Regions from separate parts of the Marinilactibacillus sp. XAAS-LB27 genome, predicted to be linked through region 2. Evidence: riboswitches for the same ligand, from Rfam matches in the RefSeq annotation. Region 2 holds a riboswitch; each other region holds the start of a gene.
The links. A riboswitch is a leader RNA that binds a small molecule or an ion and turns the genes downstream of it on or off. The one in region 2 is predicted to bind thiamine pyrophosphate.
Positions count from the first base shown of each region.

Region 1: linked by a shared signal. The riboswitch ahead of thiD (bifunctional hydroxymethylpyrimidine kinase/phosphomethylpyrimidine kinase) and the one ahead of thiT (energy-coupled thiamine transporter ThiT) in region 2 are both predicted to bind thiamine pyrophosphate.
Region 3: linked by a shared signal. The riboswitch ahead of VXN63_RS10155 (3-oxoacyl-ACP reductase) and the one ahead of thiT (energy-coupled thiamine transporter ThiT) in region 2 are both predicted to bind thiamine pyrophosphate.

Region 1 covers NZ_JAYXKP010000011.1:7,921-18,839, forward strand. The annotation lists gene trpX (tryptophan ABC transporter substrate-binding protein) at 1-860, shown strand, start outside; gene VXN63_RS11570 (ABC transporter permease) at 862-1,743, shown strand; gene VXN63_RS11575 (ABC transporter ATP-binding protein) at 1,740-2,522, shown strand; gene trpB (tryptophan synthase subunit beta) at 2,552-3,724, shown strand; gene VXN63_RS11585 (metal-dependent hydrolase family protein) at 3,816-5,057, shown strand; gene VXN63_RS11590 (nuclease-related domain-containing protein) at 5,678-6,538, shown strand; TPP riboswitch at 6,948-7,099, shown strand; gene thiD (bifunctional hydroxymethylpyrimidine kinase/phosphomethylpyrimidine kinase) at 7,320-8,126, shown strand; gene VXN63_RS11600 (type 1 glutamine amidotransferase domain-containing protein) at 8,504-9,019, opposite strand; gene mgsA (methylglyoxal synthase) at 9,201-9,623, shown strand; gene VXN63_RS11610 (hypothetical protein) at 9,662-9,874, shown strand; gene VXN63_RS11615 (DUF378 domain-containing protein) at 9,992-10,213, opposite strand; gene VXN63_RS11620 (formate--tetrahydrofolate ligase) at 10,474-10,919, shown strand, end outside.
Region 2 covers NZ_JAYXKP010000001.1:654,493-665,411, forward strand. The annotation lists gene VXN63_RS03160 (hypothetical protein) at 155-469, shown strand; gene cls (cardiolipin synthase) at 610-2,052, opposite strand; gene thiT (energy-coupled thiamine transporter ThiT) at 2,290-2,859, opposite strand; TPP riboswitch at 2,948-3,055, opposite strand; gene VXN63_RS03175 (ribonuclease J) at 3,072-4,751, opposite strand; gene VXN63_RS03180 (biotin--[acetyl-CoA-carboxylase] ligase) at 4,970-5,959, shown strand; gene pnp (polyribonucleotide nucleotidyltransferase) at 6,043-8,166, opposite strand; gene rpsO (30S ribosomal protein S15) at 8,449-8,718, opposite strand; gene pyrE (orotate phosphoribosyltransferase) at 8,887-9,513, opposite strand; gene pyrF (orotidine-5'-phosphate decarboxylase) at 9,515-10,225, opposite strand; gene VXN63_RS03205 (dihydroorotate dehydrogenase) at 10,215-10,919, opposite strand, start outside.
Region 3 covers NZ_JAYXKP010000008.1:5,792-16,710, forward strand. The annotation lists gene nrdE (class 1b ribonucleoside-diphosphate reductase subunit alpha) at 1-110, shown strand, start outside; gene nrdF (class 1b ribonucleoside-diphosphate reductase subunit beta) at 234-1,196, shown strand; gene nrdD (anaerobic ribonucleoside-triphosphate reductase) at 1,295-3,487, shown strand; gene nrdG (anaerobic ribonucleoside-triphosphate reductase activating protein) at 3,477-4,037, shown strand; gene VXN63_RS10145 (APC family permease) at 4,217-5,581, shown strand; gene VXN63_RS10150 (YtnP family quorum-quenching lactonase) at 5,898-6,773, shown strand; TPP riboswitch at 7,317-7,430, shown strand; gene VXN63_RS10155 (3-oxoacyl-ACP reductase) at 7,560-8,318, shown strand; gene VXN63_RS10160 (tRNA1(Val) (adenine(37)-N6)-methyltransferase) at 8,516-9,238, shown strand; gene VXN63_RS10165 (GIY-YIG nuclease family protein) at 9,213-9,566, shown strand; gene rsmI (16S rRNA (cytidine(1402)-2'-O)-methyltransferase) at 9,544-10,419, shown strand; gene VXN63_RS10175 (hypothetical protein) at 10,483-10,919, shown strand, end outside.

The DNA of each region.
Region 1 (10,919 bases), on a different contig from region 2:
ATGAAATTCGTGAAGGAACGATTCAAGGGTTAGCGGATAATGGCTACGTTGAAGGCGAAAACCTAACAATCAACTTCCAGAATGCACAAGGGGATCAGAACTTGATGAATACCATGGCAAGTTCCATTGTGAGTGATGGCGCAGATATTGTGATTGGTATCGGAACACCCGCTAGTCAGGCGCTGACAAATGCAACAAGTGAAATTCCTGTCATAATGGCTGCTGTCTCAGACCCGATCGGTTCAGGCCTAGTGACTTCTGAGGAGGAACCAGGTGGAAACGTTACAGGCGTAAAGAACCAGGCACCTGTTGAAGAGCAGATCAAATTAATGACAGACATTTTACCAGACGTGCAAACGGTTGGTATGCTTTACAGTTCTGGTGAGGATAATGCCCGAGCAGAAGCAGAGCGCGCGCAAGTCGCAATTGAAGATGCTGGACTAGACTTAGAAACTTATACTGTTTCAAACACAAATGAGATTCAGCAAATGATCGCAACGATGTCCAGAGAAGTGGATGTGATTTACTTGCCGACAGATAATACGATCGCTAGTGCCTTCAACACCGTTGTTAGCGAAGCGGATCGTTATAATATGCCACTCATTCCAACGGTTGACTTGATGATTGCACAAGGGGGACTGGCAACGATTGGAATCAGCCAAGTTCAACTAGGGGTTGATTCAGGAAGAATGGCCGCAGAAGTGTTAAATGGTCAAGATCCAGCAACGTTCCCGGTTTATATCGTAGAAGGCGGCGAGCAGTTGATCAACGTAGAAAAAGCAGAAAAGATCGGCGTAACGATTCCAGAAGAGGTCTTAGAAAATAGTAGAATTATCGAACCAGAAGAGGGAGGTCAATAAGATGATTATATCAGCGATCGCATCAGGTTTTTTATGGGCAGTACTCGGAATAGGTCTATATTTAACATACCGTATTTTGAAATTTCCAGATTTAACAACAGAAGGTTCCTTTCCACTAGGAGCTGCAGTTGCCGTGACCGCAATTGTGTCCGGTGTTCCACCTATTTTATCGATCATCTTAGCAATCTTGGCAGGTATGTGTGCCGGACTAGCAACGGGACTCCTTTATACAAAAGGAAAAGTCCCTGTGATTCTAGCAGGGATCCTCGTGATGTCTGGCTTACACTCGGTCAATCTCTTCATTATGAAACGACCAAATTTAAATTTGCTGAACCAAAGCCGACTATTTGATTATTTCCAAGGCTTACCAAATTATTACGACGTTGTCTTTATCGGAATCATCGTACTTGTTATCCTAATCAGCGTGATTCTGGCATTCTTCTACACCAATCTCGGACAAGCCTTTATCGCTACCGGAGATAACGAAGACATGGCACGGTCCCTTGGCATTCGTACAGACAATATGAAAATTCTTGGACTCGTCATCTCAAATGGGGTCATTGCTTTAGCTGGTGCGCTTGTCGCGCAAAACAACGGATATGCAGACGTCAATGGAGGAGCTGGGGTCATCGTTATCGGTCTTGCTTCCCTAATCATCGGAGAAGTGATGTTCAAGGATCTAAAACTCGGCGAGCGGTTGTGTACCATCGTGATTGGGTCAGTTTTGTACCAATTACTACTATTAGGTGTTATCCAACTAGGCTTTGATACAACATACATCCGTATTTTCAGCTCAGTGATCTTAGCGATTTGTTTAATGATTCCACAAATTAGACGGACACTTGGACTAGGCACGCTAATCGGGAAAGGGGAAAAAGCATGAGCGCATTATTGAAACTAAAAGGTTTGACAAAAGTCATTACGAACCAGGCCGATGAAGATAACCGAATATTGGACGGTGTCGATTTTACCCTGAACGAAGGCGAATTTGTTACTGTACTTGGCGGAAACGGCGCCGGTAAATCTACTTTGTTCAATAGTATCACCGGTTCAACAGAAACAACTGGTGGAACTGTCGAATTAAAAGATAAAAACCTGACAAAGTGGAAAGAAGAAAAACGAGCAGGATTAATTTCAAGAGTGTTCCAGGATCCTAAAATGGGGACGGCACCGCGAATGACCGTAGCGGAGAATTTACTCTTGGCTAAATTACGTGGAGAAAGAAAGACGCTGAAATCTAGAAGCTTGAAAAAGAATAAAGCAGCTTTTGTAGAGATGTGTGCATCGATTGGTAATGGACTAGAAAAACAAATCGATGCACCGGCTGGTAATTTATCTGGTGGTCAGCGCCAATCGTTGAGTTTACTGATGGCAACGATGACGCGACCAGACCTGTTACTACTGGATGAACATACAGCAGCGCTGGATCCGAAAACGTCTAAAAAACTAATGGAACTCACAGATCAGATTATTAAAGAAAAACAATTGACTTGTATGATGATTACCCACCAGATGGAAGATGCATTAGCGTATGGAAATCGTCTGATTGTTATGAAAGACGGTAAAATCACGTTGGACTTAGATCAGAAGGCTAAAGAGCAAATGACAATGCAAGACTTACTGAAATTGTTTGAAGAAGAAAATTTGACGGCAGTACTGTAAATAACTCATTAGAAAAGAGGCGCTATAAAATGGCAGCGAATGAAACAGGATTTTTCGGAGACTTTGGTGGAAGCTTTGTCCCACCGGCACTAAAAGAAGTGATGGATCATTTATCAGATGAGTTTGAACACTATAAAGATGACACAGAATTCAACCGTGAATTCAAAGAAATCCTAAAAGAATATGTCGGAAGAGAAAACCCGCTTACCTTTGCCTCCAGACTAACGGAAGCTTTTGACGGTCCCAAAATCTACTTGAAACGAGAAGACTTGAATCACACAGGAGCGCACAAAATCAATAATGTAATCGGCCAGATTTTACTCGCAAAACGCATGGGTGCGCACCGAATCATTGCAGAAACCGGCGCCGGTCAACATGGCGTTGCGACGGCTACAGCCTGTGCCATGTTTGGCATGGACTGCACCATCTACATGGGCAAACTCGATACCGAAAGACAAGCGTTAAATGTCTTTCGCATGGAACTGTTGGGTGCAAAAGTCATACCGGTCGAAAAGGGGCAGGGAAGACTAAAAGACGCAGTAGATGTCGCTTTAGCGGATCTTGTAGAAAATTATGAGAACACATTTTACCTATTGGGCTCGGCTGTTGGACCGCATCCATTCCCATCGATCGTCAGACATTTTCAGTCTGTGATTAGTGAGGAGTCAAAGCGTCAAATTATCCAGCAAGATGGCAAACTTCCGGCAGCGGTTATCGCGGTCGTCGGCGGTGGGAGTAACGCAATTGGCTCTTTCGCCCATTATATTGATGAAGAAGAAGTGCGTTTGATTGGAGCGGAACCGGAAGAAGCAGCTACGATGGCACATGGAACGCCAGCAGAAATTCACGGCTTTAAAACGCTGGTGCTACAAGACGAGAATGGCGACCCAGCACCAACGTACTCGATTGCGGCTGGGTTAGATTATCCAGGAATTGGGCCGGAACATAGCTATTTAAAAGAGAGCGGACGCGCAGAATACTACACTGTGTCTAAGGAAGAAGTGCTAGAAGCTTTCCAACTGCTAGCTGCAAAAGAAGGTATTATACCGGCTTTGGAGAGTGCGCATGCAGTGGCGCTAGCGAAGAAACTGGCACCAGAATTTGATAAGGAAGATTCTATTATCCTGACGATTTCAGGTCGCGGAGACAAAGATGTAGAACAAGTTCAGGATTTATTGAAGGCAATGCAAAATTCTAAATGATAAAAATTTCATCTTTTTTTCATCGTAATGTAGTAATCGGTAAATCCTTAGGTTAGAATAGACTATATTCAATAGCTAAGGGGAGAATGACATGACGAAAACGATGATTAAGAATGGATTATTGATCGATGGTAATGGTGGCGAACCGATGGAACAAGGCGCGGTCGTCATTGACGGGAACCGTATCGTGTTTGTGGGGGATGCTGCTGATTTTGATGGGACTGTTGACGAAACAATTGATGTCGATGGTGCAACGATCGCTCCAGGATTTATCGATACACATGTCCATTTAATGATGGAATATTCTTCCGTGCAAAACAGACTGGAAACACCTTTTTCCTATATGTTTTATCAGGCGATCAATTATATGCGCAATACACTCAACGCAGGAATTACGTCTGTTCGCGACGCTTTAGGAACAGACCTCGGTGTCAAAAAAGCCGTAGAAGAAGGGATTGTAGAAGGCCCTCGAATGCAGCTCAGTATCAATGCGCTGACAATCACTGGCGGACACGGCGATGGCTACACAACCTCAGGGCAAACCGTGGAACTTCTCCAGGCTAATTACCCTGGAATGCCAGACGGAAAAGCAGATGGCGTAGAAGAAGTACGCAAGAAGACCCGGGAAATGTTGCGCGCCGGAGCAGAAGTGATCAAAGTCCACGCGACCGGTGGTGTGCTCAGTGCAACGGATCATCCAGAATTTACCCAGTTTTCATTAGAAGAACTCCAAGTGATTGTGGAAGAAGCCGCTTTTAGAAAAGGGGTTAAAGTCATGGCACACGCTCAAGGTGCTGAAGGCATTAAGCAGGCTGTCAAAGCTGGGATTCATTCAATTGAGCACGGAATTTTCTTGGACGACGAAGCGATTGAAATGATGAAAGAACACGGGACTTACTTGGTTCCAACCTTACTCGCTCCAGTAGCTGTTTTGGAATTGGCTAAAGAAACTGGAATGCCGGATTCTGCGGTTCAAAAAGCTCGAGATGCCATAGAAGCACACAAAAAGAGTTTCACTAAGGCCTACAAAGCAGGCGTTAAAATCGCAATGGGAACCGATGCAGGTGTCATGCCTCACGGAACCAATCTGCGAGAACTTGCTCTGATGACAGAAGGTGGTATGACGCCGATGGAAGCAATCGTCGCGACCACTAAGACAGCCGCAGAATGCCTCGGCTGGGAAAACGAACTCGGCACCCTTGAAAAAGGTAAACTAGCAGATCTAGTCGTCATCAAAGGGAATCCCCTAGACGATATTGCCAGCCTATCTAACGCAGAAACCATCCAACTCGTCATCAAAGACGGCAAAATCGTCAAAAACCAAATAGCATGATTTGAAAACAGCCGCTGACGGCTGTTTTTTCATTTTGAAGATCCTTTTAATCTATGTTTTTGGTACGAATCACTAAGATAGTCCCTCTCATTAGATCGGAAGCCAACGAGAGGGAATGAAACAGGGAGATAGTCCCTCTCGCGAGGTCGGAAGTCAGCGAGAGGGAATGAAAAGGTGAGATAGTCCCTCTCGTAAGGCTGGAAGTCGACGAGAGGGAATGAAATGCCCAGATAGTCCCTCTCGCAAGGTGGGAAGTCAGCGAGAGGGAATGAAATGCCCAGATAGTCCCTCTCGCAAGGTGGGAAGTCAGCGAGAGGGAATGAAACGTCCAGATAGTCCCTCTCGCGAGGTCAGAAGCCAACGAGAGGGAATGAAACACCCAGATAGTCCGTCTCGTAAGGTAGGAAGTCAACGAGAGGGACTATGTTCATAATTGTAATTTCTTATTAAAAAGAAACCCACCATAGGAAGAAAGATAAGCTGTAGCTTATCCTCAAAACCAATAACTTTTAGAATTTTCATTAGATTCCAAAGCATTCATCAGTATCAATAATGAGGTGATAACAATTATAGTAAAGAATCAGAGAAAAGAGCCAGATTTGCTAAAAAAGCTCATATATTTGGATGCACGAACTACGTTAAGGGAATCTGACCGAAGACTACTATGGAATCTCGAAAAAGGATATACAGGGGAGGAGCAATTTGATACCCTACTCGCTAAACATCTAACCAATGACGCTTTGATACTAAATGATTTACTACTAAAAACTAGCGGAAGTACTTTTCAAATAGATACCTTAGTGATATCTGGAGGTACAATCCATCTGTACGAAATCAAAAATTATTCAGGTGATTACATTTTGACCAACGAAGGATTATCGACAGTATCCGGAAAAGTTATCAGAAACCCTACTATTCAGCTAGCCAGAACCAAACAAAACCTCACTAATCTAATCAGAGAAACACATTTTAAACATAAAATTGAAGCACACGTCGTCTTCATTCATCCCACATTTACCCTTTATAATGCCAGTACCACCGATTCTTTTATCTTCCCCACACAAATTGAAACCCACCTCATCAAAATAAACGATCAGCTTAAAATGCCATCCCAAAAAGACAGACAACTGGCTGAAAAACTAGTGGATGGACAGGAGACTCAGAATCAGCATGAACAAACTACGCCCGAATACCCTTATGAACTGTTAGAAAAAGGGGTTGTCTGTCCGCACTGCAATACGCTTTCCTTGTCGAGCGGTCTTAGAATGAAAAGTTGTCTGACCTGCGGGCATAAAGTACCACTAGAATCAGCTATATTAGAAAGTGTTAGACAATATCAAGTTTTGTTTCCAGAAGGTAAGGTGACTACAAATCAAATCGATGACTGGTGCGGTAAACAAACATCAACAAAAAGCATACGAAAAGTGCTAGAAACACATTTCACCATGGTAGGAACGAATAAACTGAAAGAATATATTTAAGGAGAAATTTTCTGTAATCAAATGTACGATGAACCTTTCGTGGTGATCGTTCTCATTATACCGTTCCACAGAGTACGGATTTCCTGACTTTGAATGTAGCCATCACCAAGAATGAAATCGGCCTTAAGCGTTACTATCAAAGAGACTGATCAGTAAAGTCCAAAACAACAAAAAAACCACCTGCAGATGCAAGTGGTTAAAAAGGAGACGGACGATTACTTGGAGGAGTAATCGCCCTGAAAAATAAGTTGGTTGTTGTGGGTATGAACATAGTATAGAAAATATATTTGAAGAAGGTATGATGAACCGATGAAAAAAAACGTAAAAAATAGAAAGAGTTGAGACAAATAATCGACGCTCATGCATATGGTATTTCCGGCATAGAACTGATATAATGAAACCGTTAAATTAAAAGAACTAGGGGAGCATAGAGCTTTCAGTAAAGACCGAGGATTTCCAACAACCCTCCAACCAAACTGATTGTGAAAGCTGAGAAAGGTAAGACCTGACCCTTAACCTGAACTAGGTAATGCTAGCGGAGGGAAGTGATCATGATGAATAGCAGATCAAGTAATCTGTATTCTTATTTAGTGTGAACCGACTCTCTTCTATCAATTTTGGAAGAGTTTTTTTGTGTCTTAAAATGTCTAGAGAGTGGGATGAGCAAAATGACAAAACAATACAATTTTCAAATAGTAGCGCAACAAATAATAGAAAAGACCACCTTTTTATCGGTTATGGCGATTGAAAAAGTGCTCGGTGTACAAGGAGGAACTAGAAAATGACGACCAAACAAGTATTGACGATTGCAGGCAGTGACAGTGGTGGTGGAGCAGGGATTCAAGCAGACTTAAAAACCTTTCAGGAAAGAAACGTATTTGGGGTATCCGTATTAACGGCGGTCACGGCTCAGAATACGCTTGGGGTTCACGGAGTACACCCTATGCCGCTTGAAATGGTCGAAGCACAATTGGATGCGATCTTTAGTGACTTCAACTTGTCAGCGATAAAAACAGGTATGCTGGTTAATGGAGATTATATGGAGCTTATTGCAAACAAGCTTTTAGATAATAAAATAGCCCCGCTGATCATTGATCCGGTAATGGTCGCAAAAGGTGGCCATCCCTTAATGGCATCCACTGCGGTCGAAGTCATGAAAAGCAGACTGGTCCCTCTAGCCGATGTCATCACACCCAATATTCCAGAAGCCGAGGCATTGACAGGGACTGAGATTATGAATAAAAAATCTATGCTTAAAGCCGCCTATCAGTTAAAAGAAGCTGGCAGCAAAGTTGTCATCATTAAAGGTGGTCATGCTTTAGATGATCCGCAAGCCTCTGACTTGATACTGCTTGAAAGTGGAGAGGAAGTTTGGTTATCCACTCCTAGAATTGACACGAAAAATACCCATGGTACAGGGTGTACGTATTCAGCGTGTATTACAGCTGAAATTGCAAAAGGTCATTCAGTGCTAGAAGCCATCAAGACTGCCAAAGCTTACATTCAGGCCGCAATATCTGATCCATTGGAACAGGTTGGTCACGGTCATGGTCCGACGAATCACTGGGCTTACCGTAAACTTAATTAATATAAAAGTAGACAAAAAAATCCCATTAGGAAAGAGCGAACATTCGCTGAATCCTAATGGGATTTTTTTAAGGAAGGAAAACATTCCAACCTCAATTAAAATTAAGACATATCTAGTCTCTTATGTTTCTATATTCAGCAGTGTATACAATTCAATCAGGGGAGAAAGAAAGTTCAGCTTCATATAGAATAAATTTCTTTTCAAAAGAACAAAGTAAAGTGGGGGGCCACTTTAAAACGTTCAATATTAGGGGGAGAAAAGAAAAGTGTTTTATAATTCTGACACTATAGATAGTTTAACAATAAATATTTTACTTATCCTTAAAATCAGTTAAGGTTTTAGCTGATAAAAATAATAATTTCCTCAGCTAACCGTAATTATTGTAACGCGTTCACCATAGCTTTGTTAAAAGCAGGTAAATCTTCAGGCGTACGACTTGAAATTAAACCAGAATCATCAATGACAACTTCTTCATCACGGAAGTTTGCACCGGCATTTTTAAGGTCAATCGCTACTTGAGATACTGAAGTAATGTCTTTCCCTTTTACAACTTCAGCATTGATTAATAATTGTGGTCCGTGACAGATTGAGAAAATCGGTTTTTTATTTTCAGAGAATGCACGTGTGAAGTTCAAGAAACGCTCATCTTTACGTAGTTGATCAGGTGAAAACCCACCAGGTATGAGTAGTGCGTCAAAATCTTCTGGTGAAACATCGTCAATACTTTTGTCGATTATAACAGAAGCTTTCCCTTTTTTACCTTCAACTGTCTCGCCAGCTTCAAAGCCAATCGTTACAATTTCGTGGCCTGCTTTCTCAAGTTCTTCTTTTGGTGAAGTGAATTCTACATCTTCAAATAATTTTGTCATAACCGTTGCTACTTTTTTACCCATGTCTAAATTCCTCCTATTATTTTTTCTACACTTAGTGTATCGCGCACATAGAATGGGTGCAAATCTAATGCTTATAACAGTTGCTGTTTCTCATGGTATTATCTCACCGATAAGATATGTTATGATGAATGAAGATACAAAGTATGACGAGTCTGAAACCAATAGGATGGAGTGAACAGAGATGAATATTGCATTAATTGCTCACGATAAAAAGAAAGAAGACATCATTAAACTGGCAACGGCCTACAAGGCAATATTAGAAAAACATACTTTACTTGCGACAGGAACAACGGGCACACGCATTATAGAAGAAACAGGTTTGGATGTTCATCGATTCAAATCAGGTCCGCTAGGTGGGGACCAACAAATTGGTGCCTACATATCAGACAATAAAATGGATCTTGTGATTTTCATAAGAGACCCACTAACAGCACAAGCACACGAACCAGATATCTCTGCTTTACTAAGGTTGAGTGACGTATATGAAATTCCGCTAGCCACCAACGTAGGTTCAGCAGAAATTTTACTCAGAGGGCTCGATGCAGACTTTTACCAGTGGAGAGATTTTTTCAGAGGTAAAGGTAGAGAAGATTTACCGATCTAAAATGAACGACTAGGTGCACGTGGAAGAAAGGGTATAAAATGAGTTTACTAATTATAATAGGTCTTGCGTTAATCGTATATGGTGGTATTTCTCTGAAACATCCAAAGCAACTCAAGAGAAATCAACAACCAGTCAATAAAAAACAAGATAAATACTGGTTATGGTATAACAGCGTTTATGTACTCGGAAGTGTCGTATCTTTGATTGTTGGGTTGCTACTAGTACTTGCGGGAATCGTTTTTTACAGATAAATCATTCAATTAAATAATAGAGAGAATATAAAAAAACGAGTTATTATATACAACTATAATAACTCGACTTTTTAATTTATAATAATGAATGACGCTAGTTTCAGTAGGGAAAGGATGCTATCGATCTTTTAATCTGCTGCCGCCTCTTGGTGTGAATGAGAAGTATTTGAAACACCATAATGCACTCAAGCCAATGACGATATAGACAATACGCGTTCCCCATTCTTCTGGGCTACCGAAGACAAGCTCTACGGCATTGAAACCAATTAATCCAATCAGTAGCAAATGAATGCCTCCGAGTATCAGGATGCCTAATGCAATTCTATCTAATATTTTCAAGGTATAGCCTCCTTTTATACGAACTAACTATATTTTACGAAATATACTGGATAATGTCGATAAATAAATAGAAGTTACTTTGCAATTATACCGCTTAAATATAAAAAAAGTAAATAGAGAGACTGCTTGGATTTGTGATTAAAGTTCGTCTATCGTTGTGTTATAATCGGATTACATAAGAAAATAGCAGTTAAAAAATATTAAAACGAATAAAATGAAGGCTTAAGGTTTTATTCGTTCGTAAAAACGGAGGATAACTTTTGAATACAGACATTGAAATCGCACAAGCCTCAAAAATGAGACCTATTGAATCTATCGCTCAAAAGTTAGGGATTGAACAAAAAAATCTTGAACAATATGGACCTTACAAAGCTAAAATCACTTTGTCTGGAGAAAGTATTGAATCCAAGCAAAAAGGCAAGCTCATTCTAGTTACGGCAATCAACCCAACGCCAGCAGGAGAAGGGAAAACGACTACTTCTGTCGGACTTGGAGATGCATTACAGAAGATTGGCAAAAAAGCGGCCATTGCACTGCGTGAACCTTCCTTAGGTCCAGTATTTGGATTGAAAGGAGGCGCCGCTGGTGGCGGATACGCTCAAGTGATTCCGATGGAAGACTTGAATCTTCACTTCACAGGAGATATTCATGCGATTGGAGCAGCCAACAACCTAGTTGCAGCTATGGTCGACAATCACATTTACCA
Region 2 (10,919 bases):
AAGTTAAAAACCATTTAACCTTAACTGTACTTACTTAGTAGAAGGCTTCTTAAGTCGAAATTTAGTTGTCCAAATTGACTTTCTAATTCTTTGTTGACAAACGGAATGCGTGTTCGGTATAATCTATTTAAACAAACGTTCGGGAGATGAGCTCATGGAAAAATTTGCAGTTGAAAAAAATCAAATCCTTCATTACTTCAAAGAAACTTATTTAAATCGTAGTCACTTTGCAGTTCATAAACAAATGCCAGCTTTACAACTAAGACACTTCATCAAACAAGCTGTGCGTAAACAGAAACTGATTACTATACAATTGAATCCATCTGCACACGACTCATCTATATCCGAATGTACTGGAACAGCTTCTTTTTCTCCTTATAGTAGTCAAATCATTTTGAATAGCCATAATAGTAATACTGTTCATTTGATAAACAGTGATCAAATCAGACATATTAGACTAGTTAAGTAAACTCTATAGTTTAAACTTTCGTTTTATTTATTGCTAGTATATTTCTTAACACTAAAAAGTCTTCAGAGGGAGAAACACGTTCCCTTTGAAGACTTTTTCACGTTATTACAAATGAATTTTATACATACTTATTACAAAACCTATAGTATTGGCGAAAACAAACGACTAAATTGCTGCTTGAATAATTCCCATTTAGAATACTGGTTTATGATTTCTCGAGTTAATTCATAAGAAGCTTCCATATCTTTCTCGAAAATAGCTACTTGCTCTTTCGCCAAATGGCGATCGTAAATAAAGGTATTGACTTCAAAGTTCAGCTTAAAACTTCTTATATCAAAGTTGGCTGTACCCACTGATAATATTTCTCCATCTATTACGATTGTCTTTGCATGAATAAATCCAGCATCGTAAATATATACTTTGACGCCTGAGTTAATCATTTCTTCCGCATAGCTAAGAGTAGCACGGTATATGAAAGGATGATCTGGTTTGTTGGGGATCATCAATTTAACATCAATACCAGATAAACTCGCAATTTTTATCGTTTCCATCAACGCTTCATCTGGTATGAAATAGGGTGTCTGGATATAAACGGACTCCTTAGCCATACTAATCATTTTAAGAAAACCTTTTTTAATTGCATGCATTTCAGTATCTGGTCCGCTGGAAACAATTTGTAGATCAGTGGAGCCTATAAAAGATGAAACTGGAAAATAACTTTCTTCATAACTGACTGGATGATGTTTTACAGATGCATTCCAGTCCATCAAAAACCTTGTTTGCAAAGGAAGAACACCGTTTCCGTTGATTCTAAGATGTGTATCTCTCCAGTATCCCATCTTTTCGTAGAGACCCAAATAATCATCTCCGACATTAAAGCCTCCTGTATAACCCACTTTTCCATCGATTACGACTATTTTTCTGTGATTTCTGTAGTTCAGTCTGAAAAATTTAGAACCGAAGAAAGGCTCAGCTTTTCCTCCTAGAGCTTTTAGATGTTCAAAGAAATGAGCGCCTACGACTCTAGCCCCAATCGGATCATATAAAACTTTAACTTCAACCCCATTTTCAGCTCTTTCTTCTAGAGCTTTTAACAATCTTGTACCAATACCATCTGCTTTAAATATATAGTAAGTCACATGAATGTGGTGTTCTGCTTTACCGATGTCTTCTATTAATCTATCGAATTTTTCTTTACCATCTGTGATAATATCCACTTTATTTCCTTTGGTTAAAATAGCTTCATTACTTTCTAAGAAGAGAGAAACTAGTTCCAAGGTAGCATCCATATGCTTCGCTTCCGGAACATCTAGATTTTCGGACTCAATTAACTGTTTTTGCGCTTCAACCAATTGCGTCATACCAATTCTTTTCTGTGATCGAATGTCGAAAATATTTTCTTGAGATATTTTTCGTCCAAGAAATAGGTAAAGAACAATTCCGATCCCGGGTAACATTGTAATGACGAGTAGCCATGCCCATATTGCTGCAATATCTCTTTCTCTTTCTCTGAAAACTGTTATAAATGCTAAAATTGAATTGATAAAAATAAATAACCAGAATATTGTTCTAATAATCTCCATTTTATTCCCCTTATAGTCTTTTATTGACTCCTCTACGAACACCTGACACTAGCCTTCTAGAGTTTTTCTTAATCAGTTTACACTATTCTGCCTTTACCCGTCTACATATATTATCCCTAGAGGGCTCCTAAAGCGAAGTCCCTTTTAAAAGAATACGTTATTTTGTAACAATTGGTTGGTAAAAAACAAAGCAGCCTCTAATAGTAGAGACTGCTTGATGGAAAATATTTTCAAGAATTAATTTTTTGATTTAGGCACAAACATAGATGATGCTCTATCGAATAATAACACCAACACTATAATCGTGACCGCTATTGTTGCCAGCATGCTCGCTCCATTAAATAGCAAAGAAAACGTTATTGGATCAAGCCCCCACACTGCATAGTCTCCAAAAAAGAATACACCAGCTAAAAAATGCCAGAACCAACGTGCAGCCGATCCTATGAATGTCGTGATGATCAAATACTTTTTAGCGCTGCTCAGTGAATTTTCTTTTATATTTTTGATGATGGTTTGGCTAAAGTACCCGGCAAAACCAACACAAGTGAAAGCAAATCCATATTCAATAATAAATTGATAGATATTCAATATATAAGCTGTTCCAGCTACTACATGCAAAATTCCCCATAAAAAGCCCGCAAATAAACCAGGCAACATTCCTCTTCTAATGGCAAAAAATGTCAACGGAATCGTCCCTAATGAAACACTAAAAGATGATCCAATCCCTATGGGTATTAAAGACAAAATCATGGCAATGGCCGCAAATAGTGTCCCTTCAATATAAATTCTTAACTTCTCGTTCTGCATACAAAAACTCCTCCTATAGATACTATGTATACTAGAGGAGGAGTAAATTCTTATCATCATAGCAAAAAAGCACAAAAATACTTTTAGACACTGATTCTAGGTACTCTCCCTACGCACGTACGAACGTACAGGTTCAAAGGGTCTGGACTTTATAGTCCACTCTCAGCCAATTCAATTGGCTCCCCTAGTACAAATAGTTAATTTATCGTGATTTATTTGAATCGACGATTTTGGTTCACTTCCATTATAACAGGTAAGATGATTGGACGTCTACGTGTTTTTTTGAATAAATGATTTCCGAGTTCTTCTCTAATATCTTGCTTGATAGATCCCCAGTCGAAATCATTATGTTCAAGATTTTTGCGTACCACGTCAGTAACGATTTCGTTAGACTCATTAATTAAATCCTGACTTTCTTTAACAAAGACAAACCCTCTTGTTACAATGTGTGGGCCAGAAACGACTTTGCGTTTTTTCCGGTCGATCGTTACAACCGCTACAAAAATACCATCTTCAGATAATAGTCGTCTATCTCTTAAAACAATATTTCCAATGTCTCCAATACCAATTCCATCAATTAACGTATTTTCAGCTGGTACTTGACCAGTCTGATTCATTTTACCATTTTGATAGTTCAAAACATCTCCATTACTTAAAATAAAGATATCTGCGTTATCCATACCTGTTTCGTTTGCTAAATCAGCGTGAGCTGCAAGCATACGATACTCTCCTTGGATTGGTATAAAATACTTCGGTTGAAGTAAATTGATCATCAATTGTAAATCGTTCGGCGTAGCATGACCAGAAGCTTTCATATTATCAGAAATATGCTTAACAGTAGCACCCGCTCTGTAGATCAAGTTTTCTGTTTCAGCAACGGTTACTTCCATTGCAATAGATGGACTTGTAGCAATAAATACAAGATCATTTTCTTTAATGTTAACTTGTCCATGATTGCCTGTTGCCATACGGCTAAGTGTTTTAATTGGTTCACCAGAAGCGCCAGTTTCAAGTACGATAATTTGGTTATCATCAAACTGATCAATTTTATCCACTGAGACGATTAAATTTTCATCAGGAAGTGTCAATTTGTCTAATTCAATCGCTGTTGCGAGAATCGCTTCAAGATTACGTCCTGTTATGAATACTTTTCTTCCAGATGCTTGTGCCGCATTCAGCACTTGTTGAATACGTAAAATATTACTTGCTACTGCAGCAACAATAATTCTACTATTTGAGTCTTGGAAAATATCCAAAACTTCTTCTTGAACTTTTTTCTCAGAAACATTTTCTATCGTACTTTCTGCTTCATTTGAATCACTCAATAACGCAAGTACACCCTCTTTACCGATCTCAGAAATCTGAGAAAAGTCCGTACGGTATCCTTCACTTGCACTCTGATCAAACTTAAAGTTTCCAGTGTAGACAATGTTCCCGTCATCAGTCTTAACAGAAATACCCATAGAGTCAGGTATAGTATGCGTTGTTCTGAAAAATTTCACTAAGTTTCCATGAAAATCAATTTCTGTGTGTTCATCGATTACATGATAATCATCAAAATCGGCACCAAGACTGGATTCATTAACAAATAATTTTGCTAATGCAATGGTTAGTTCTGATCCAAACACAGGTACATTGAAAGATTCAAGGAAGTATGGCAATGCGCCTATAGCATCCTCATGTCCGTGTGATAAAAACACACCTGCAATGCGGTCTTTGTTTTCTAGTAAATAGCTGAAGTCAGGAATAACTGCATCAATACCATACAAGTCGTCTTCTGGATACATTAATCCACAATCCAAGACAAAGATGTCCTCTCCTGATTCAATGACATATAAATTTTTTCCGTTTTCTCTTACTCCTCCAAAAGGAATAATCTTAATATTACTCAAATTTTTCACCTCTAAAAGTTGATTTAACGTATAGTTCAACTTAGTTATTATAGTCTATTTCGCCTATTTTTCTTACGTCCGTTCACTCTACACTGATTTTAGTATAGCATAGAAATTCCTTATTTCCTACTAATCTTCTACTTAGGAACGAGTCGACTTTCTCTTTTAGTATCTGTATACTTTACTACTATAAACTTGAAGGAAATGGAGATCAAATCATGGTTCCTCAAAACTTAAAAGCTATTCATCTGGATTACTTAAACAGTGAGCCCACTCATTCTGCTTCAATAATAGAAGTTAGTGAGGCTTGTTCATGTTCTGAAAAAATGACAAAGAAGGTATTAGAAGAACTATCAGAAGATGGAATGCCCATCAAATTTGACTTTAAAACGGTTACGCTCTTGAACCCTATTTTATCTAAAACGTCTATTATAAACCAGCTGGAAACTGAAAGAATTGGTCATCATATAATACTTCTTCAGTCAGTTGATTCTACAAATGACTATATCAAAAAGCATCTGAGTTCATTAAATCATGGTTCCTTAGTTCTTGCCCATGAACAGACAGTTGGAAAAGGACGGTTAGGACGACAGTGGTCTTCCCCTGCTGGAAAAACAATATCGATGAGTCTACTACTCAAACCTTCAAATCAAAAGCTCCGTTACTCTATTTTGACACAAATGGCCGCTGCTGCACTTGTCCAATCTTTATCAGCTAATAATATTCAGGCAGAAATCAAATGGCCCAATGATGTGTTGGTCCATAAAAAGAAAATATCTGGCATTTTAACTGAAGCAGAATATTCAGGAAGTCAACTTGAAGGCATCATTATTGGTATAGGAGTCAATACCAATCTGGATAAAGAGGATATTCCGCTATTCTTAAAAGAAAAAGCCAGTTCTCTTAAAATAGAAGTCGAAACAGTTGATCCAAACAAGATTATTTCTAAATTTTTAGAGTTTTTTGAAACCTATTATGAATCTTGGCTCTCTGATCAGGACTCGAAGCCTTTTTTAGATGTTTGCAGAAAACACTCCGCTTTGATCGGGCATCAATATTGGATTGAAGACACAGATAGTAGAAGAAAAGCTTCTATCGACTCTCTAGATGTTGATGGGGCCCTAGTCGTAACTTATTTAGATACTTCTGAAACAACGCCACTCATTTCCACTCATTATTCTATTCGAGGGGACAATGGATATATCTGAATCCAGAATACAATAAAGCACCCTTTTATCCATCAACTGATTTCAGTTAGATTTTAAAAGGGTGCTTTATTTATTAGCTTAAGTTATTCTGTTTCAGTTTCTGGTTCTTTCGCTTCAAGAACAGCTTTTCTAGAAAGGTTTACTCTTCCCATTTTATCAACTTCTGTTACTTTAACTTCAAGAACATCCCCAACGGAAATCACATCTTCAACATTCTTGATATATTTATCAGAAAGTTCGGATACATGGACTAATCCATCTTTTCCTTTGATAATTTCTACAAATGCGCCGAATTTTTCAATTCTCTTAACGGTTCCTTTGTAAATTTTTCCAACTTCTACTTCTTCAGTCAATTGTTCGATAATTTCGATTGCACGTTTGATTGCATCTGCATCTTGACCATATATTGAAACAGTACCCTCTTCATCAATATCAATCTTAACATTTGTCTCAGCGATGATTCCATTAATTGTATCTCCGCCTTTACCAATAACCACTTTGATTTGTTCTGGCTTGATTTTGATTGATTCGATTTTTGGTGCATATGCACTCAATGCAGTGCGTGGAGTTCCAATAGCCGCTTCAAGATTATCAAGAATCTCAAGACGAGCTTTTTTAGCGGAAGTCAATGCTTCTTCTAAGATCTCTCTAGTGATTCCTTCAATTTTAATATCCATTTGTAAGGCTGTAATACCTTCTCTTGTTCCAGCAACTTTAAAGTCCATATCGCCAAGGTGATCTTCTAGCCCTTGGATATCCGTCAGTACGGTGTAATCGTCACCTTCCATAACTAAGCCCATTGCAATACCGCCAACTGGTGCTTTGATCGGTACTCCAGCGTCCATTAAAGCAAGTGTTCCTGCACAGATACTTGCTTGAGAAGAAGAACCGTTTGATTCAAGTACTTCTGCTACTAAACGAATCATATATGGGAATTCTTCTTCACTTGGAATCACTTGTGCTAAAGCTCTTTCTCCTAAAGCTCCGTGCCCAATTTCACGACGACCTGGTCCTCTTACTGGTCCAGTACTCCCTACAGAAAATTGAGGGAAGTTATAGTGATGGATAAATCTCTTACTGTTTTCACTTCCAAGACCATCAATAATCTGGTGCTCATTAAGTGGTGCAAGTGTGGCAACAGATAGTGCTTGAGTTTGTCCACGAGTAAACAGTCCCGAACCATGAACACGAGGAAGAATAGAAACTTCTGATTCAAGTGCACGGATCTCATCGACTTTACGTCCATCAGGTCTAATGTTTTCTTGAGTAATCAAACGACGTACTTCATCTTTTTCCATATCAGAAGCAATTGCTTTAACATCTTTCATCATGCTGTCTTTTTCTTCATGATCAGCTAGTTTTTCTTGATAAGCTTCAATAATTTCTTGCTTAACAGCTTCTGTCTTTTCAGATCTTTCTTGCTTATCGAAAGTTTGAATGGCTTCTTTCATTTTATCGTTATAAGCTGACGTGATTTTTTGTTTAAGATCTTGGTTTGGAACAGAAAGGATCACTTCCATTTTCTCTTGTCCAAGTTCTGCTACAATTTTTTCCTGGAATGCTACAAGTTCTTTAATTGCATCATGTCCAAAAAGTAATGCTTCTAACATATCTTCTTCTGATACTTGTTCTGCTCCACTCTCAACCATGTTGATAGCTTCTTTAGTACCCGCGACAGTTAAATGAATATCAGACTGTTCTGTTTGCTCTTCAGTTGGGTTGATGACAAGTTCTCCGTTCACTCTACCAACATTTACGCCAGCAATTGGTCCATTAAACGGGATATTTGAAATACTTAATGCTAATGACGAACCAAGCATTGCTGTCATTTCTGGAGAATTGTTAGGATCAACAGACATAACGGTGTTTGTGATTTGAACTTCATTACGAAATCCTTCAGCAAACATTGGACGTAATGGTCTATCAATTAGACGAGCAGTTAAGGTTGCATTTTCAGAAGGACGTCCTTCTCTTTTGATAAATCCACCAGGAATTTTACCAACTGAGTACATTTTTTCTTCGTAACTAACCATTAACGGGAAAAAATCACGATCGCTAGCTTGGTTGCTTGCTACTGCAGCAGTTAATACGACAGTATCTTCATATCTAAGTAATGCAGCACCATTGGCTTGTTTGGCTAATTGACCGATTTCTACTGTTAGAGTTCTTCCACCGATTTCGGTTGAAAATACTTTTTTATCTGACATTATATTCTCCTTTTGATCTTTATTGACAGGAAGTTCGTTCTACTAAACAAATGTCATTTTTCCTTTAAAAAAATCACATTTGCATAGTAGAGAATCAAATCTTCCCGATTTTTCCAAATTTTGACTATAAAGAAAGCGAGATTCAAAAGAATCCCGCTTTTTTTATAAACCAAATCCAGCTTATACATCCGGATTCGCTATTAAGATGATGGCAGGCGTATATATATCTTTACCCGCATATCCATCTAACTTTTATAACTAAGCGGTTTATATAGCCTTTTATTAACGACGTAGTCCTAAACGTTGGATCAATTCACGGTAACGTGTGATATCTTTGTTACGTAAATAAGCTAACAAGTTACGACGGTGACCGATTTTTTTCATTAGTCCACGCATAGAGTGGAAATCTTTTTTATGTCTTTGAGCATGCTCATTCAATTCGTTGATATCAGCAGTCAATACAGCGATTTGCACTTCTGGAGAACCAGTATCTCCTTCGTGACGAGCATATTCTGTCATGATTTGTGTTTTAAGTTCTTTTGTTATAGCCATTTCACTACACCTCTTCCTCTTTTTTTTGAATCCAGTTACTGAGATAACGTTGGTGTTACGCCTATCCAAGTAATGGTCTGTGTTCTAAAGTATGAATCAAACGGGAAGTCTTTTTCAGTACTAAAGCACTTTATAAATCTTACAGCACTTCATACTAAAAATCAAGTATCACTGCCAACTTTTAGGATCCTTTTTCCATTCCATCAAGCTCGTTCGATCACTATCTTTAATTCTACCTGATTCTAAGGCTACTTGTATCATTTCAGAGTACGTGGTGATGGTCTTCAGGGTAACTTGTAGCTCATCGAATGCATACGTACTGATATCTAATTCATAGGTGAAAATTGCTGCTACACCCAATACTTCCGCGCCTTCTCTTCTAGCTTCTTGAACAGCATTGATGACACTGCTGCCAGTAGAAATCAAATCTTCGATGATGACCATTTTAGCATCTGGTTCAAAGGTTCCTTCAATTTGTTTTCCTTTTCCATGCTTTTTTGCCGAGCTTCTAATATAAACCATTGGCAAATTTAATTTCTGTGCTATCCAGGCAGCATGTGGGATACCTGCTGTGGCGGTTCCTGCTATGACTTCTACTTCTGGGTAATATTGATTGATAATCGAAACAAATGCTTCAACAATTGTATTTCTGATTTCTGGATAACTCATAGTGATTCTATTATCACAGTAGATTGGACTCTTCATTCCACTTGTCCAAGTAAATGGATCATTAGGCTGTATTGAGACTGCTCCGATTTCAAGCAGATCTTTGGATACTTTCGCTGAGTAGCTCATATCATTCTCCGTTCCAATGTTTTAATATTTCTTGATAAGCAGTAGCCGGATCTTTTGATTTAGTGATGGATCGTCCTACTACAATATGTGTCGCTTTTTCTTTCTTTGCTTCTAATGGAGTAGCTATTCTTTTTTGATCGTCTGTTAGATCTCCTGACAATCTGATACCCGGTGTAACACGCAAAAATTTTGGTGCAGTCACTTGTTCAACTTTTTTTGCTTCATGTACCGAACAAACGACACCATCAATACCAGCAAAATAAGATAGTCTAGCATAATTCAACACGCTCTCTTCAAGTGTACCAGTTACCTTTTGTTCTCTTCGCATATTTTCTTCAGTCGTACTCGTCAATTGGGTTACCGCTATGAGTAATGGCTTTTTTGATCCTGATTTGTTTCCAGCTATCAGCCCTTCTTTAGCTGCTGCCATCATCTCTACGCCTCCAGCAGCATGAACATTCACCATGTCCACTCCCAAACTAGCTAAGCCTCTCATTGCCTTGTAAACCGTTGTAGGAATATCGTGAAGTTTAATATCTAAAAATACATCATGTCCAGATTCTTTTAACTGTTTTACGATTTCAATACCTTCTTGATAAAACAATTCCATCCCGACTTTAACGTTAAGAGATTGTTTGGAGAAGTGTGTCAGGAAACTCTCTACTTCTGCCTTTGTCGAAAAATCCAGTGCGATAATAGGCTTATTGTCCATTGTTTCTCTCCTTTTTCACTTCAGAAATCAGAAATTCTATTGAAGGGATGCCTAACTCATTTAATCGTTTAGGCAATTCAGCTATAATCTGCTTCATAATCAGAGGATTTCTATACGTCGCTGTTCCAATCGCTACTGCAGACGCTCCGGCAAGTAACATTTGCAAAACATCATCAGTCGACTGAACACCACCCATACCTATAATGGGTAAATCAACTTCTTGAGCGATCTGATAAACCATACGAATAGCTATTGGTAGGACACTTTCTCCAGATAGTCCACCCATGACATTTCCTAGGACTGGTTTTCTGGTCGTAACATCAAATTGCATACTTAAAACCGTATTGATTAAGGTTATACCGTCTGCTCCACCAGATTCAGCTGCTTTTGCAATCGCTACGATGTCTGTAACATTTGGTGATAGTTTTATATAAACCGGTAGTGTCGTCACTTTTTTTACTGCTTCTGTGATTTCTCTAACCTTTTTTGCATCTGTTCCAAAGGCTAGTCCGCCTTCTTTTACATTCGGACAAGATACATTGATTTCTAGAGCTGAAATACCTTCTGATTCACTAAGTTTCCTTGCTACTTGAGCAAACTCTTCTACTGTTTTCCCAGCAACACTTGCCATAACGGGTGTGTTGTACTGATTTAAATTAGGAATCTTATCTGAGAGAACTTTGTCTACTCCAGG
Region 3 (10,919 bases), on a different contig from region 2:
TAAGACATTATGCACATAAAAAAGGGATCAAATCTATTTATTATGTTCGTACGTTTACAGATGATGCAGAAGAAATCGGATCAAATGCATGTGAGAGCTGTACAATTTAATTTATCGAATAGGTGATTGGTGTATAGCAAAGTAAAGATAAGATCCAGCTATACACCATTAGCTATGGATTGATGTACAGATACCAAATAGCAGACTAAACGATGGGACAAGGAGAATAAAGAATGGTTGAAACCTATAAAGCAATTAACTGGAACCAGATAGAAGATATGGTCGATAAACTGACTTGGGAAAAACTGGTTGAACAATTCTGGACAGATACACGAATCCCACTATCTAATGATTTAAGTGATTGGCAAAAATTGCCTCTTGCAGAAAAAGATATGGTTGCAAAAGTTTTCGGTGGACTGACACTACTAGATACACTTCAATCTCAAGATGGTATTGAAGCACTGAAAAAAGATATTCGTACACAACACGAAGAAGCTGTTTATAACAACATCGAATTCATGGAATCGATGCATGCTAAAAGTTATAGCGCGATTTTCAGTACGTTGAATACAAAATCAGAAATCGATCAAATTTTTGAGTGGACACACTCAAACGAAATGCTTCAAAAGAAAGCGCAAATTGTTAATGCAATTTATCAAGAAGGTACAGATCTTCAGAAAAAAGTAGCAAGTGTATTTCTTGAGTCTTTCTTATTCTATTCAGGGTTCTTTGCACCGCTACATTACCTTGGAAATAGTAAAATGACGAATATTGCAGAAATCATTAAGCTCATTCTAAGAGACGAATCGGTTCACGGCACATATATCGGATACAAATTCCAGATTGGATACAATCAACTTTCTGAAACAGAACAGGAAGAACTGAAAAACTGGACCTATGATTTGTTATTCAAACTTTATGAGAACGAAATGGAATACACAGAGTATCTTTATGGAGAAATTGGTTGGACGGATAGAGTTGGCGTATTCTTACGTTATAACGCCAATAAAGCTTTACAGAATCTTGGATTTGATCCGTTGTTCCCGGATCAGGCAAACGATGTCGATCCAATCATTATGAACGGAATTTCTACAGGTACAAGTAACCATGATTTCTTCTCGCAAGTTGGAAATGGTTATCTATTAGGTATGGTAGAATCGATGGAAGATGAAGATTACGTAAAATGGTATTCTTAAATCCATAAACAAGCATTCCTGCTGAAAAGTGGGATTTGCTTTTAACGTCACTTGTGAAAAAACAACCAAAGTTACGAAAGTCGAAAGGGGAAATCACTATGGAAACAGTAGATAAAACTAGAACAATGAGTAAAAAAACCCTGAAAGAGTTGAAAGTAGAAAAGCGTGACGGAAGAATACAAGATTTTTCAATCGACAAGCTATTGAACGTATACATAAATATCAATAAAGGTAGTATAGTAGTTACAAAAGAGCAGCAGATGCTTTTAAAAAATAGACTCCAAGAAAAAATAGGAAAAAAAGCACATTCTGTTATACATTCTTGTGAAATAGAACACATTTTAAAAAGCGTTTTAAATGAATTGGGTCAACCAAAGCTGATATTTCAATTAAATGCTCAAAAAGAACAGAAAAATAGAGACAAAGAGAAGCGAAGAGATGTGAATCAAATGATTCAGAATCTTTTAAATCAGGATAAAAGTATTGTAAATGAAAATGCGAATAAAGATAGTAGAGTATTTAATACACAACGTGACCTGACAGCGGGGGTGGTTGGAAAAGCGATAGGGTTGAAGTGGCTTCCAGAACATGTAGCAAATGCTCATGAAAAAGGAGATATCCATTACCATGATCTAGATTACACCCCCTATGCACCTATGAGTAATTGTTGCTTGATTGATTTCAAAGAAATGTTTGAAGAAGGATTTCAAATCGGAAACGCAGATGTAGAGTCTCCTAAATCGATTCAAACTGCAGCTGCTCAGACAGCCCAGATCATTGCAAATGTAGCTTCCAGTCAGTATGGGGGATGTAGTTTTGACCGAATCGATGAGGTGCTGGCACCTTACGCAGAATTGAATTACAAGAAGCATCAGAAAATAGCTGCGAAATGGGTGAAAACTCCTATAGAACAACAGGCATTTGCCAAGGAGCAAACAAAAAAAGACATCTATGACGCTATGCAGAGTCTGGAATATGAAATCAATACCTTGTACACATCCCAAGGACAGACACCTTTTACGAGCATCGGTTTCGGACTAGGCACCTCTTGGATTGAGCGAGAGATTCAAAAAGCCATTTTGACGGTACGATTAAATGGGCTTGGCAAGGAGAAAAGAACAGCGATTTTTCCCAAATTGATCTTCACATTGAAAAGAGGTATTAATTTAGAGAAGGATGACCAGAATTATGCAATTAAGGAGCTCGCATTAGCGTGCTCTGCTAAAAGGATGTATCCAGATATCTTATCTTACGATAAAATCGTAGAGCTGACAGGTAGCTTTAAAGCGCCGATGGGGTGTAGATCTTTTCTACAAGGATGGAAAAACGAAGAAAACAAAGAAATCACTGCGGGAAGAATGAATTTAGGAGTTGTGACTTTAAATCTTCCTAGAGTGGCTTTGGAAGCAGAGGGAGATCAGGATAAATTTTGGTCTATCTTGAAAGAACGTCTAGAAGTCTTGCATGACGGTCTAGTCTTTAAAGCAGGAAGGGTCATGGAAGCAAAGCCTGAGAACGCACCGATTCTTTATATGCATGGTGCCTTTGGCAAGAGGCTAAATAAAGAAGAAGCTGTCGAAAGCCTGTTTATAAATAGAAGAGCGACTGCATCGGTCGGTTATATTGGCTTGTACGAAGTCGCTGCTTCTTTCTTTGGTAGTGACTGGGAGCATAACAAAACGGCAAAAACCTTCACTTTAAGCATACTAAAAGAACTGAAACAAGCAGCGGATGAGTGGAGTGAAGAAACGGATCTCCATGTCAGTGTCTATGCAACACCAAGTGAGAGTCTGACGGACCGATTCTGTCGACTAGATACAGAGAAGTTTGGCGTAATAAAAGAGATTACAGATAAAGGGTATTACACCAATAGCTTCCACTATGATGTTAGAAAGAATCCGACACCGTTTGAAAAGATTGAATTTGAAAAAGACTATGCACCTTTTACGAGCGGAGGGTTCATCCATTATTGTGAATATCCCAAACTCCAGACCAATCTTAAAGCTTTGGAAGCTGTCTGGGACTTTGCATATGATAGAGTCGGTTATTTAGGAACGAACACACCGATTGATCGCTGTTATCAGTGCGACTTTGAGGGAGACTTTAGACCCACAGAATATGGTTTCAAATGTCCACAATGTGGAAATACGGATCCAGAGACGTGTGATGTAGTGAAAAGAACGTGTGGCTATCTTGGTAATCCACAGAAACGCCCAATGGTAGAGGGTAGACATAAAGAAATTGCTGCTAGAATAAAGCATATGGAAAGTTGTGAAATCAATGAAAACTGATCCAACAGCGTGGACATCTGAACAATTCAGCAAACACTATATCGCAGATTATAAACCCTATAACTTTGTGGACGGAGAAGGCGTAAGGTGCAGTATTTATGTCAGTGGCTGTCCCTTTGCTTGTAAAGGGTGCTACAACAAAGTCGCGCAAAATTTTGCATATGGGAAGCCTTATTCTATTGAACTGGAAGATCAAATCATCGAAGATTTACGCGCTGAGTACTGTCAAGGGATGACCTTGCTAGGAGGAGAACCATTCTTGAATACTGGAGTTACAATCCAGTTGAGCAAACGCATTAAAGAAGAGTTTGGAAACAAAAAAGATATCTGGTCGTGGACGGGATATACTTGGGAAGAATTGATGACCGGAACAGAAGATAAACAAACATTGTTGTCTTATCTGGACGTAGTAGTAGACGGACGATTTGAGTTGGAGAAAAAGGATCTGGGTCTGGCCTTTAGAGGGAGTTCGAATCAAAAAATCATCGACGTTCAAAAGTCATTAAAGACTGGAGAGTGTGTGTTGTGGCAAGATGGACACTACTTATGATTTAAAATAGGTATGCTAAACAGAGGGGATAGACTATTTAAGTGAATAAAGCAAAACATTCTTTTCTTAAACTGTGATTTCTGTTATATTCTCTATTATACTGTATTCAGTATAATTATTTATAATATGAATAAAGTATAATAAAAAAATACTATTCAACAGTAAAAAGGAGAGAAACAGTGGAAGATAAGAAGATAGAAATAAAACAGCATTATGGATTACTGACAGCATTGTCTATGATTGTCGGTATCTGTGTAGGTTCAGGAATCTTTTTCAAATCAGATGATATCCTAGCTTATACGGGTGGCGATGTTTTACTAGGCGTGCTTGTATTCTGTATTGGGGCTTTATGTGTGATATTTGGGAGTATCACTTTAACTGAATTAGCTAGTAGAACAGAAAAAACTGGTGGCGTAGTGGGGTATTTTGAAGAGTTCATTTCACCTGCGGCAGCTAGTGCATTTGGCTGGTTCCAAGTATGGGTTTATTTCCCAACAATCACAGTAGTAGTTGCATGGGTAGCTGGAATTTACACCACAATGCTGTTTAACTTACCATCAACACTTGAAACACAAGTCGGTATAGGACTTATTTATTTAACATTCTTATTTGGAATGAACTATATTTCGCTTAAAGCAGGTGGACGTTTCCAAAATCTTACGACGTTCATTAAATTGATTCCCTTAATTGGGATTGGACTTGTAGGGTTGTTCTGGAGTGCACCAAATCCTGAAATTCCAAACGAAGTGGCTGTAATCGGAACAAGCTCTGTAGGACTCGGCTGGCTTGCAGCCTTAGCGCCAATGGCTTTCTCTTTTGAAGGATGGGTTATCTCGACAACCATCACACCAGAAGTTAAAAATGCTAAACGCAATATGCCAATTGCTTTAACCATTGGACCTTTAATTGTACTCGTTGTCTACCTAGCTTACTTCTTAGGAACAGTATCGATTGTTGGAGAAGAGTATATCTTGTCCACAGGAGATGCTGCAATCAGTCAGATTGGTACAGCTATACTTGGGGCAAATGGTGAATCGATCATGCTTACTTTTGTTTTGATTGCTGTTTTAGGTGTAGTCAATGGATTGACTTTAGGATATATCCGTCTGCCTCAAGCACTTGCGACAAAAAACATGATTCCAATGAGTGACAGTATCAAAGTCATGGATGCAAAAAGAGAATTATCACCAGCTTCGACTATTTTTGCTTTTGTAGTTAGCTTGGTATGGATGGGATTACATTATATCTCACAAAAAACGTCCTTGTTATCAGGCGGAGATATCAGTGAAATCGCGATTGTATTCAGTTACTTGGCATACGCTGTTCTTTACTTGAAAGTGATCCAATTGAAACGAGAAGGTGTCATCAAAAATGTCTTCTTAGGCTATGTTGCACCAGTACTTGGAACACTTGGTTCGCTGGTCATTTTAGTAGGAGGAATCTTCTCTAATCCGACTTTTGTACCCTTTTTCCTGATTTTCTCTTTACTTGTCTGTATCGCTGGATTCGTTTATTATCAAAAGAAAAATCAAATCGCATCATAATAAAATAAACCATCCTCTATCTTACAGCTCAGCTGAAAGCGAAGAGGATGGTTTATTATTATGTTGAATGACCAATAATGAAGTTAGTTTAATGGATAGCCCGATTCCAAAAACGTAACTTTTTCATCTGATTTTGACTAATAACTTTTCAGCCCTTCTATGTTAAGGTAAAATCGACTATGCAGAAGAAATTATCAAAACTTTTGATCAGCAGTATTTAAAAAAAATTATTCAGTTCCCATATTGATTTTTGCTTTAACAAAAAAGAACTAGATTTAAGGAATAGGTCGAATTAAAAGGAAAAGGGGTAAACAAAATGACTGACCAATTAGACACATTCAAATTCCATGATATGACATTAACTTGGATAGACGGAGGCATAACTTCAATGGATGGAGGTGCGATGTTTGGCCCCGTCCCGAAACCACTTTGGTCAAGGAAATATCCAGCTAATGAAAAGAACCAGATTGAATTACCAACGGATGCGATTTTAATACAATATAAAAATAAAAATTATTTAATTGATGCAGGAGTCGGCACTGGGAAGCTATCAGATAAGCAAATTCGAAATTATGGTGTGCGAGAAGAAACGAAGATCGAAGAAAGTCTGAATCAAGTTGGATTAGCCGTTCAAGATATTGACGGTTTAATCATGACCCACATGCACTTCGATCATGCTGGAGGCTTAACTCAGTTGAAAGAAGGGCAATATGTATCGACCTTTCCAAATGCTGTGATCTATGTAAATGATATTGAATGGGAAGAAATTCGCCATCCCAATATCCGTTCAAAAAGTACGTACTGGAAAGAAAACTGGGAAGCGGTTCAGGAGCAAGTCAGAACATTTAATAAGAGTCTTGAAATCGTCCCGGGTATTGAACTAATCCATACCGGCGGACACAGCAAGGGACATGCTATTGTAAAACTGACACAGAACCAAGAAACGCTTTTACATCTAGCGGACATCATGCCTACGCATGCTCATCAAAACCCCCTATGGGTGCTTGGATTTGATGATTATCCGATGGATTCTATTGACGCCAAGCTATACTGGATGGAAGAAGCGCGTAAGCTCAATGCAAAATTCATCTTTTACCATGATGCTTTTTATAGAATGGTGCAGTGGGATTATAGTGGGAAGCAAATTATCGATGACCTTAAAAGAACGAAACAAGCTTACATTCAATTTTAAAAAGAAAAAGACAATTAGTAATCATTTACTTGCTTGTTTTGATGTGCTCAATCATTTTTAACTCTAGATTAGCTTTTCTTTTCAAAACAATTAAGAATGACGTAAGGTTGATACGGTTGGTTAAAAACGTTGAATCTAAAGGACGAAAGTCGAGTCCTAAAATGCCTAAATTTTGCTTCTTTTGATATATGTGGTATAATGTTACTACATTAAGAATAAATATGAAGTATTATATAAAATCGTTTTAACGAAGTTTAATCGATCTGGCGCAACTATAGAGTTGTAAGGACACAGTAGAGGTAGGGACTGTGTTGTTTAAATGAGAAACTCAGTCATATAATTTGAATAGTAATTTAGCACGAATTAACTGTATAAGTCATTTATTTTTAATCAGAGAGCCGCTCCCTTAACTGGGAGGGGCTTTTGTCAATTTTAAGGCAATTTAATCCAATACTTAAAGGGAAATTGGGTGAATGTTTTTTAAAATAATATAGTATATTATTTTAAAAGCTTATGATATGATTTATGTAATTGAATACATAAAAAGACCACTAGGGGAGCTTATTGCTGAAATGCTGAGGCTGAGATAGGTAGAAACCTGACCCTTAGGACCTGATCTGGATAAAGCCAGCGTAGGAAAAGTGGAATGAACGATTTTGACTCTAGCACTCTCTTTTGAGAAGGCTTTATTGAGATTGCAAATAAGCCGACACCACTTTTCTGTCCGCAAAGGATAGTGAAGGGGTGTTTTTTATTTGTTCAAAAAAAGTGAAAAGAGGAAAAGCAATGAGTGAACAGAAGACCGTTTTAGTGACAGGATCAAGTCGAGGACTAGGTGCTGTGATTGCGAAACAGTTCGGTGAAAAAGGATATAAAGTAGTAGTCAATTACTTTAAAAGTAAGGAAAAGGCGCTTAAGGTTGTTGAAGAGATAGGGGAAGGAAACGCAATCGCCATCCAAGCAGATGTCAGAAATAAACAACAAGTAGAAGCCATGGTAAAAAAAGCAACAGAACAATTTGGACCTATCGATATCGTCGTAAACAATGCTTTAATCAATTTTGAATTTAATCCAGTCACCCAAGGAGCGGTGGAAGAATTGACTTGGGAAAATTACAATGAACAGCTTCAAGGAACGGTCCAATCTGCTTTGAATACAATCCAAGCGGTCCTTCCCGGAATGAAAAAACAAGGATATGGTCGTATAATCAATATTGGAACAAACTTGTTTCAAAATCCCGTAGTACCTTATCACCAATACACAACTGCGAAAGCGGCACTCATTGGTTTTACTAGGAATATGGCAAAAGAGCTCGGGAAAGATCAGATCACAGTCAATATGGTGTCTGGTGGATTATTAGAACGGACAGATGCTAGTGCAGTGACTACGCCAGAAGTTTTTGATTTGATAGCAGCTAGTTCTGCACTAAATCGTGTGACAGAACCAACAGATGTAGCGGAAGTCGTTGTTTTCTTGGGGTCTGAAGCTTCAAGAGGCGTCACGGGGCAGAATATTGTTGTAGATAGCGGACTGACAATGAATTAAGAAATAAATAGTTTTGTAGAAAGTGATTAATCATTTTATTGATTAGAAGCAAAAAGCTACGCCTTAGTGGGTGTAGCTTTTTACTTGTTCGGGGTAATGTTCACTAGAAAATTTTGGTATACTATAAGAAACTGATAGATAAGGAAGCTAAGCGATTGAAAGACTTACTTAAAGATGACGAACGTATTGATCAGTTGATGCAATACGATATAGAAATTATACAGAGCCCTTCAGTCTTCTCTTTTTCACTAGATGCCGTATTATTAGGAGAGTTTGCTCAAGTACCCAAGCATAATCGCGCTAAAATTATCGATCTTTGTTCTGGGAACGGTGCGGTTGCCCTTATGCTTAGTCAAAAGACGGCTAGTCCGGTGATGGGGATAGAGATTCAGGAAAGACTTGTAGATATGGCAAATAGAAGTATCAAGTTGAATCAGTTAGAGGAACAAGTAACAATGAAAAAGGCTGATGTTAAAGAAATCAGAGAAATGATTCGTCACGATTCGGTGGATGTCGTAACTTGTAATCCACCTTATTTCAAAGTGACAGAAGAAAGCCTTCAGAATCCAAACACGCACCTTGCGATTGCCAGACATGAAATCTTTTTGTCTCTGGAGGAAATGATGAAAGCAACGGCTTTTTTACTTAAAACAAAAGGGAAAGCTTATTTTGTACACAGACCGGATCGGTTTTTAGAAATCTTGGATGCTATGCGTGCCGTTAACCTTGCGCCTAAAAGAGTCCGATTCGTTTACCCTAAAGAGCATAAAGAAGCAAACATGATATTGATTGAAGGCATCAAAAATGGAAAAGAAACAGGATTCTCTGTGCTCCCCCCTTTATTTGTGTTTGATCAAAATGACCAATATTTACCAGAAGTGAGAAGGATGATTTATGGAACTGAACGAAGTAAAGAATAGCTATTTCTATGTCCTACATTGTAAAGATGGTTCGTTTTATGGTGGATATACCACAGACCTAGAGCGAAGACTAGATGAACATAATTCTGGTACAGGTGCGAAATACACCAAACCAGCCTATAGACGCCCCCTTAGAATGATTTATGCTGAAATTCATCCAACGAGAAGTGCAGCGACGAAAGCCGAAGCAGCCTTTAAAAAACGAACAAGAATTAGTAAAGAACGATATTTGAAACAAAACGGAGTGGGGTTACCATTCAGTCAACAAGAACGATGCAAGATTGTAAGAAGAGAGGATGCAGTTGATGCAGACGCAAAAGAGTTATGAGAAAACAGAAACAGGTATGTTATATCTCGTACCGACACCGATTGGGAATTTAGAAGATATGACGTTTAGAGCCATCAGAATGTTGAAAGAAGCAGATTTAATTGCTGCTGAAGATACCAGAAACACCCAGAAATTACTGAATCATTTTGAAATTCAGACAAGTCAGATTAGCTTTCACGAACATAACTCAAATGAACGTACACCAAAACTGATTGAACGAATGATTGCCGGAGAAACGATTGCTCAGGTGAGTGACGCAGGTATGCCTTCGATTAGCGATCCGGGTGTAGACTTGGTTAAAGCAGCTATTGAGGCGGGGATTGCAGTTGTCCCATTACCGGGAGCAAATGCTGCACTGCCAGCACTCATTGCTTCTGGTATCTCACCCCAACCGTTTTACTTTCACGGGTTCTTACCGAGGAAGAAAAAAGATTTGCATACTGAACTGGAAACACTGAATAAACGCCAGGAAACCATCATTTTCTATGAATCGCCACATCGATTAAAAGCGCTACTGGAACAAATTGAAAAAGTCATGGGGCCAGATCGAAAGATTGTTTTAGCTAGAGAATTAACGAAAAGATATGAAGAATTTATCAGAGGAACAGTTTCTGAAGTGTCTGAATGGGCGCAAGCAGAGCAGATTCGAGGAGAATTCTGTGTGATTCTTGAAGGAAATGCTCATCCGATTTTAGACCAAGAAATCGCAGAATGGCAAAATTGGTCTGTAAAAGAACATGTCGAAAAATTAATGGAATCAGACGGGTTAAATAGTAAACAGGCAATAAAAGAAGTATCTATTTTAAGAGAACAACCTAAAAGAGACATTTATTCTGAGTATCACGAGATATAAGACAATTATAGTATTCTTAAAAAAGATACAGTATACTATAATCAAATGAAGGAGGTAGTCTTTATGAAAAAATGGACGAAAATAATCACGCTCTTAACTGTTGGGGCTGCGCTAGCTGCGTGTAGCAACGATAATGATGAAGCTGTAGTGGCACCTGAAACAGAACAAGAAACGACTACTGAGACAGCTACGGAAACAACTACTGAAACGACTGAAGAAACTGAACCAGTCGATGAAACCGAAGATCAAAGAGCAGCGTATCAAGCTGAACTAGATCAAGCACAAGCGCAATATGATAATGAACAGTTGGATGAATCAGCTGGAACATTGTCTGTTTTACTTAAAGAAGATTTAACGGAATATCAAGCCATTAAGGTTGAAGCTGAAGGACTTTTAGAAAAAGTCACGCTCGCTCAAGCGGAACAAGCAAGACAAGTAGCGGGAACCTCTTCTGACAAAACTGAGTATCAGACAGAGCGTAGCTCTTCTGTGCTTGCAGA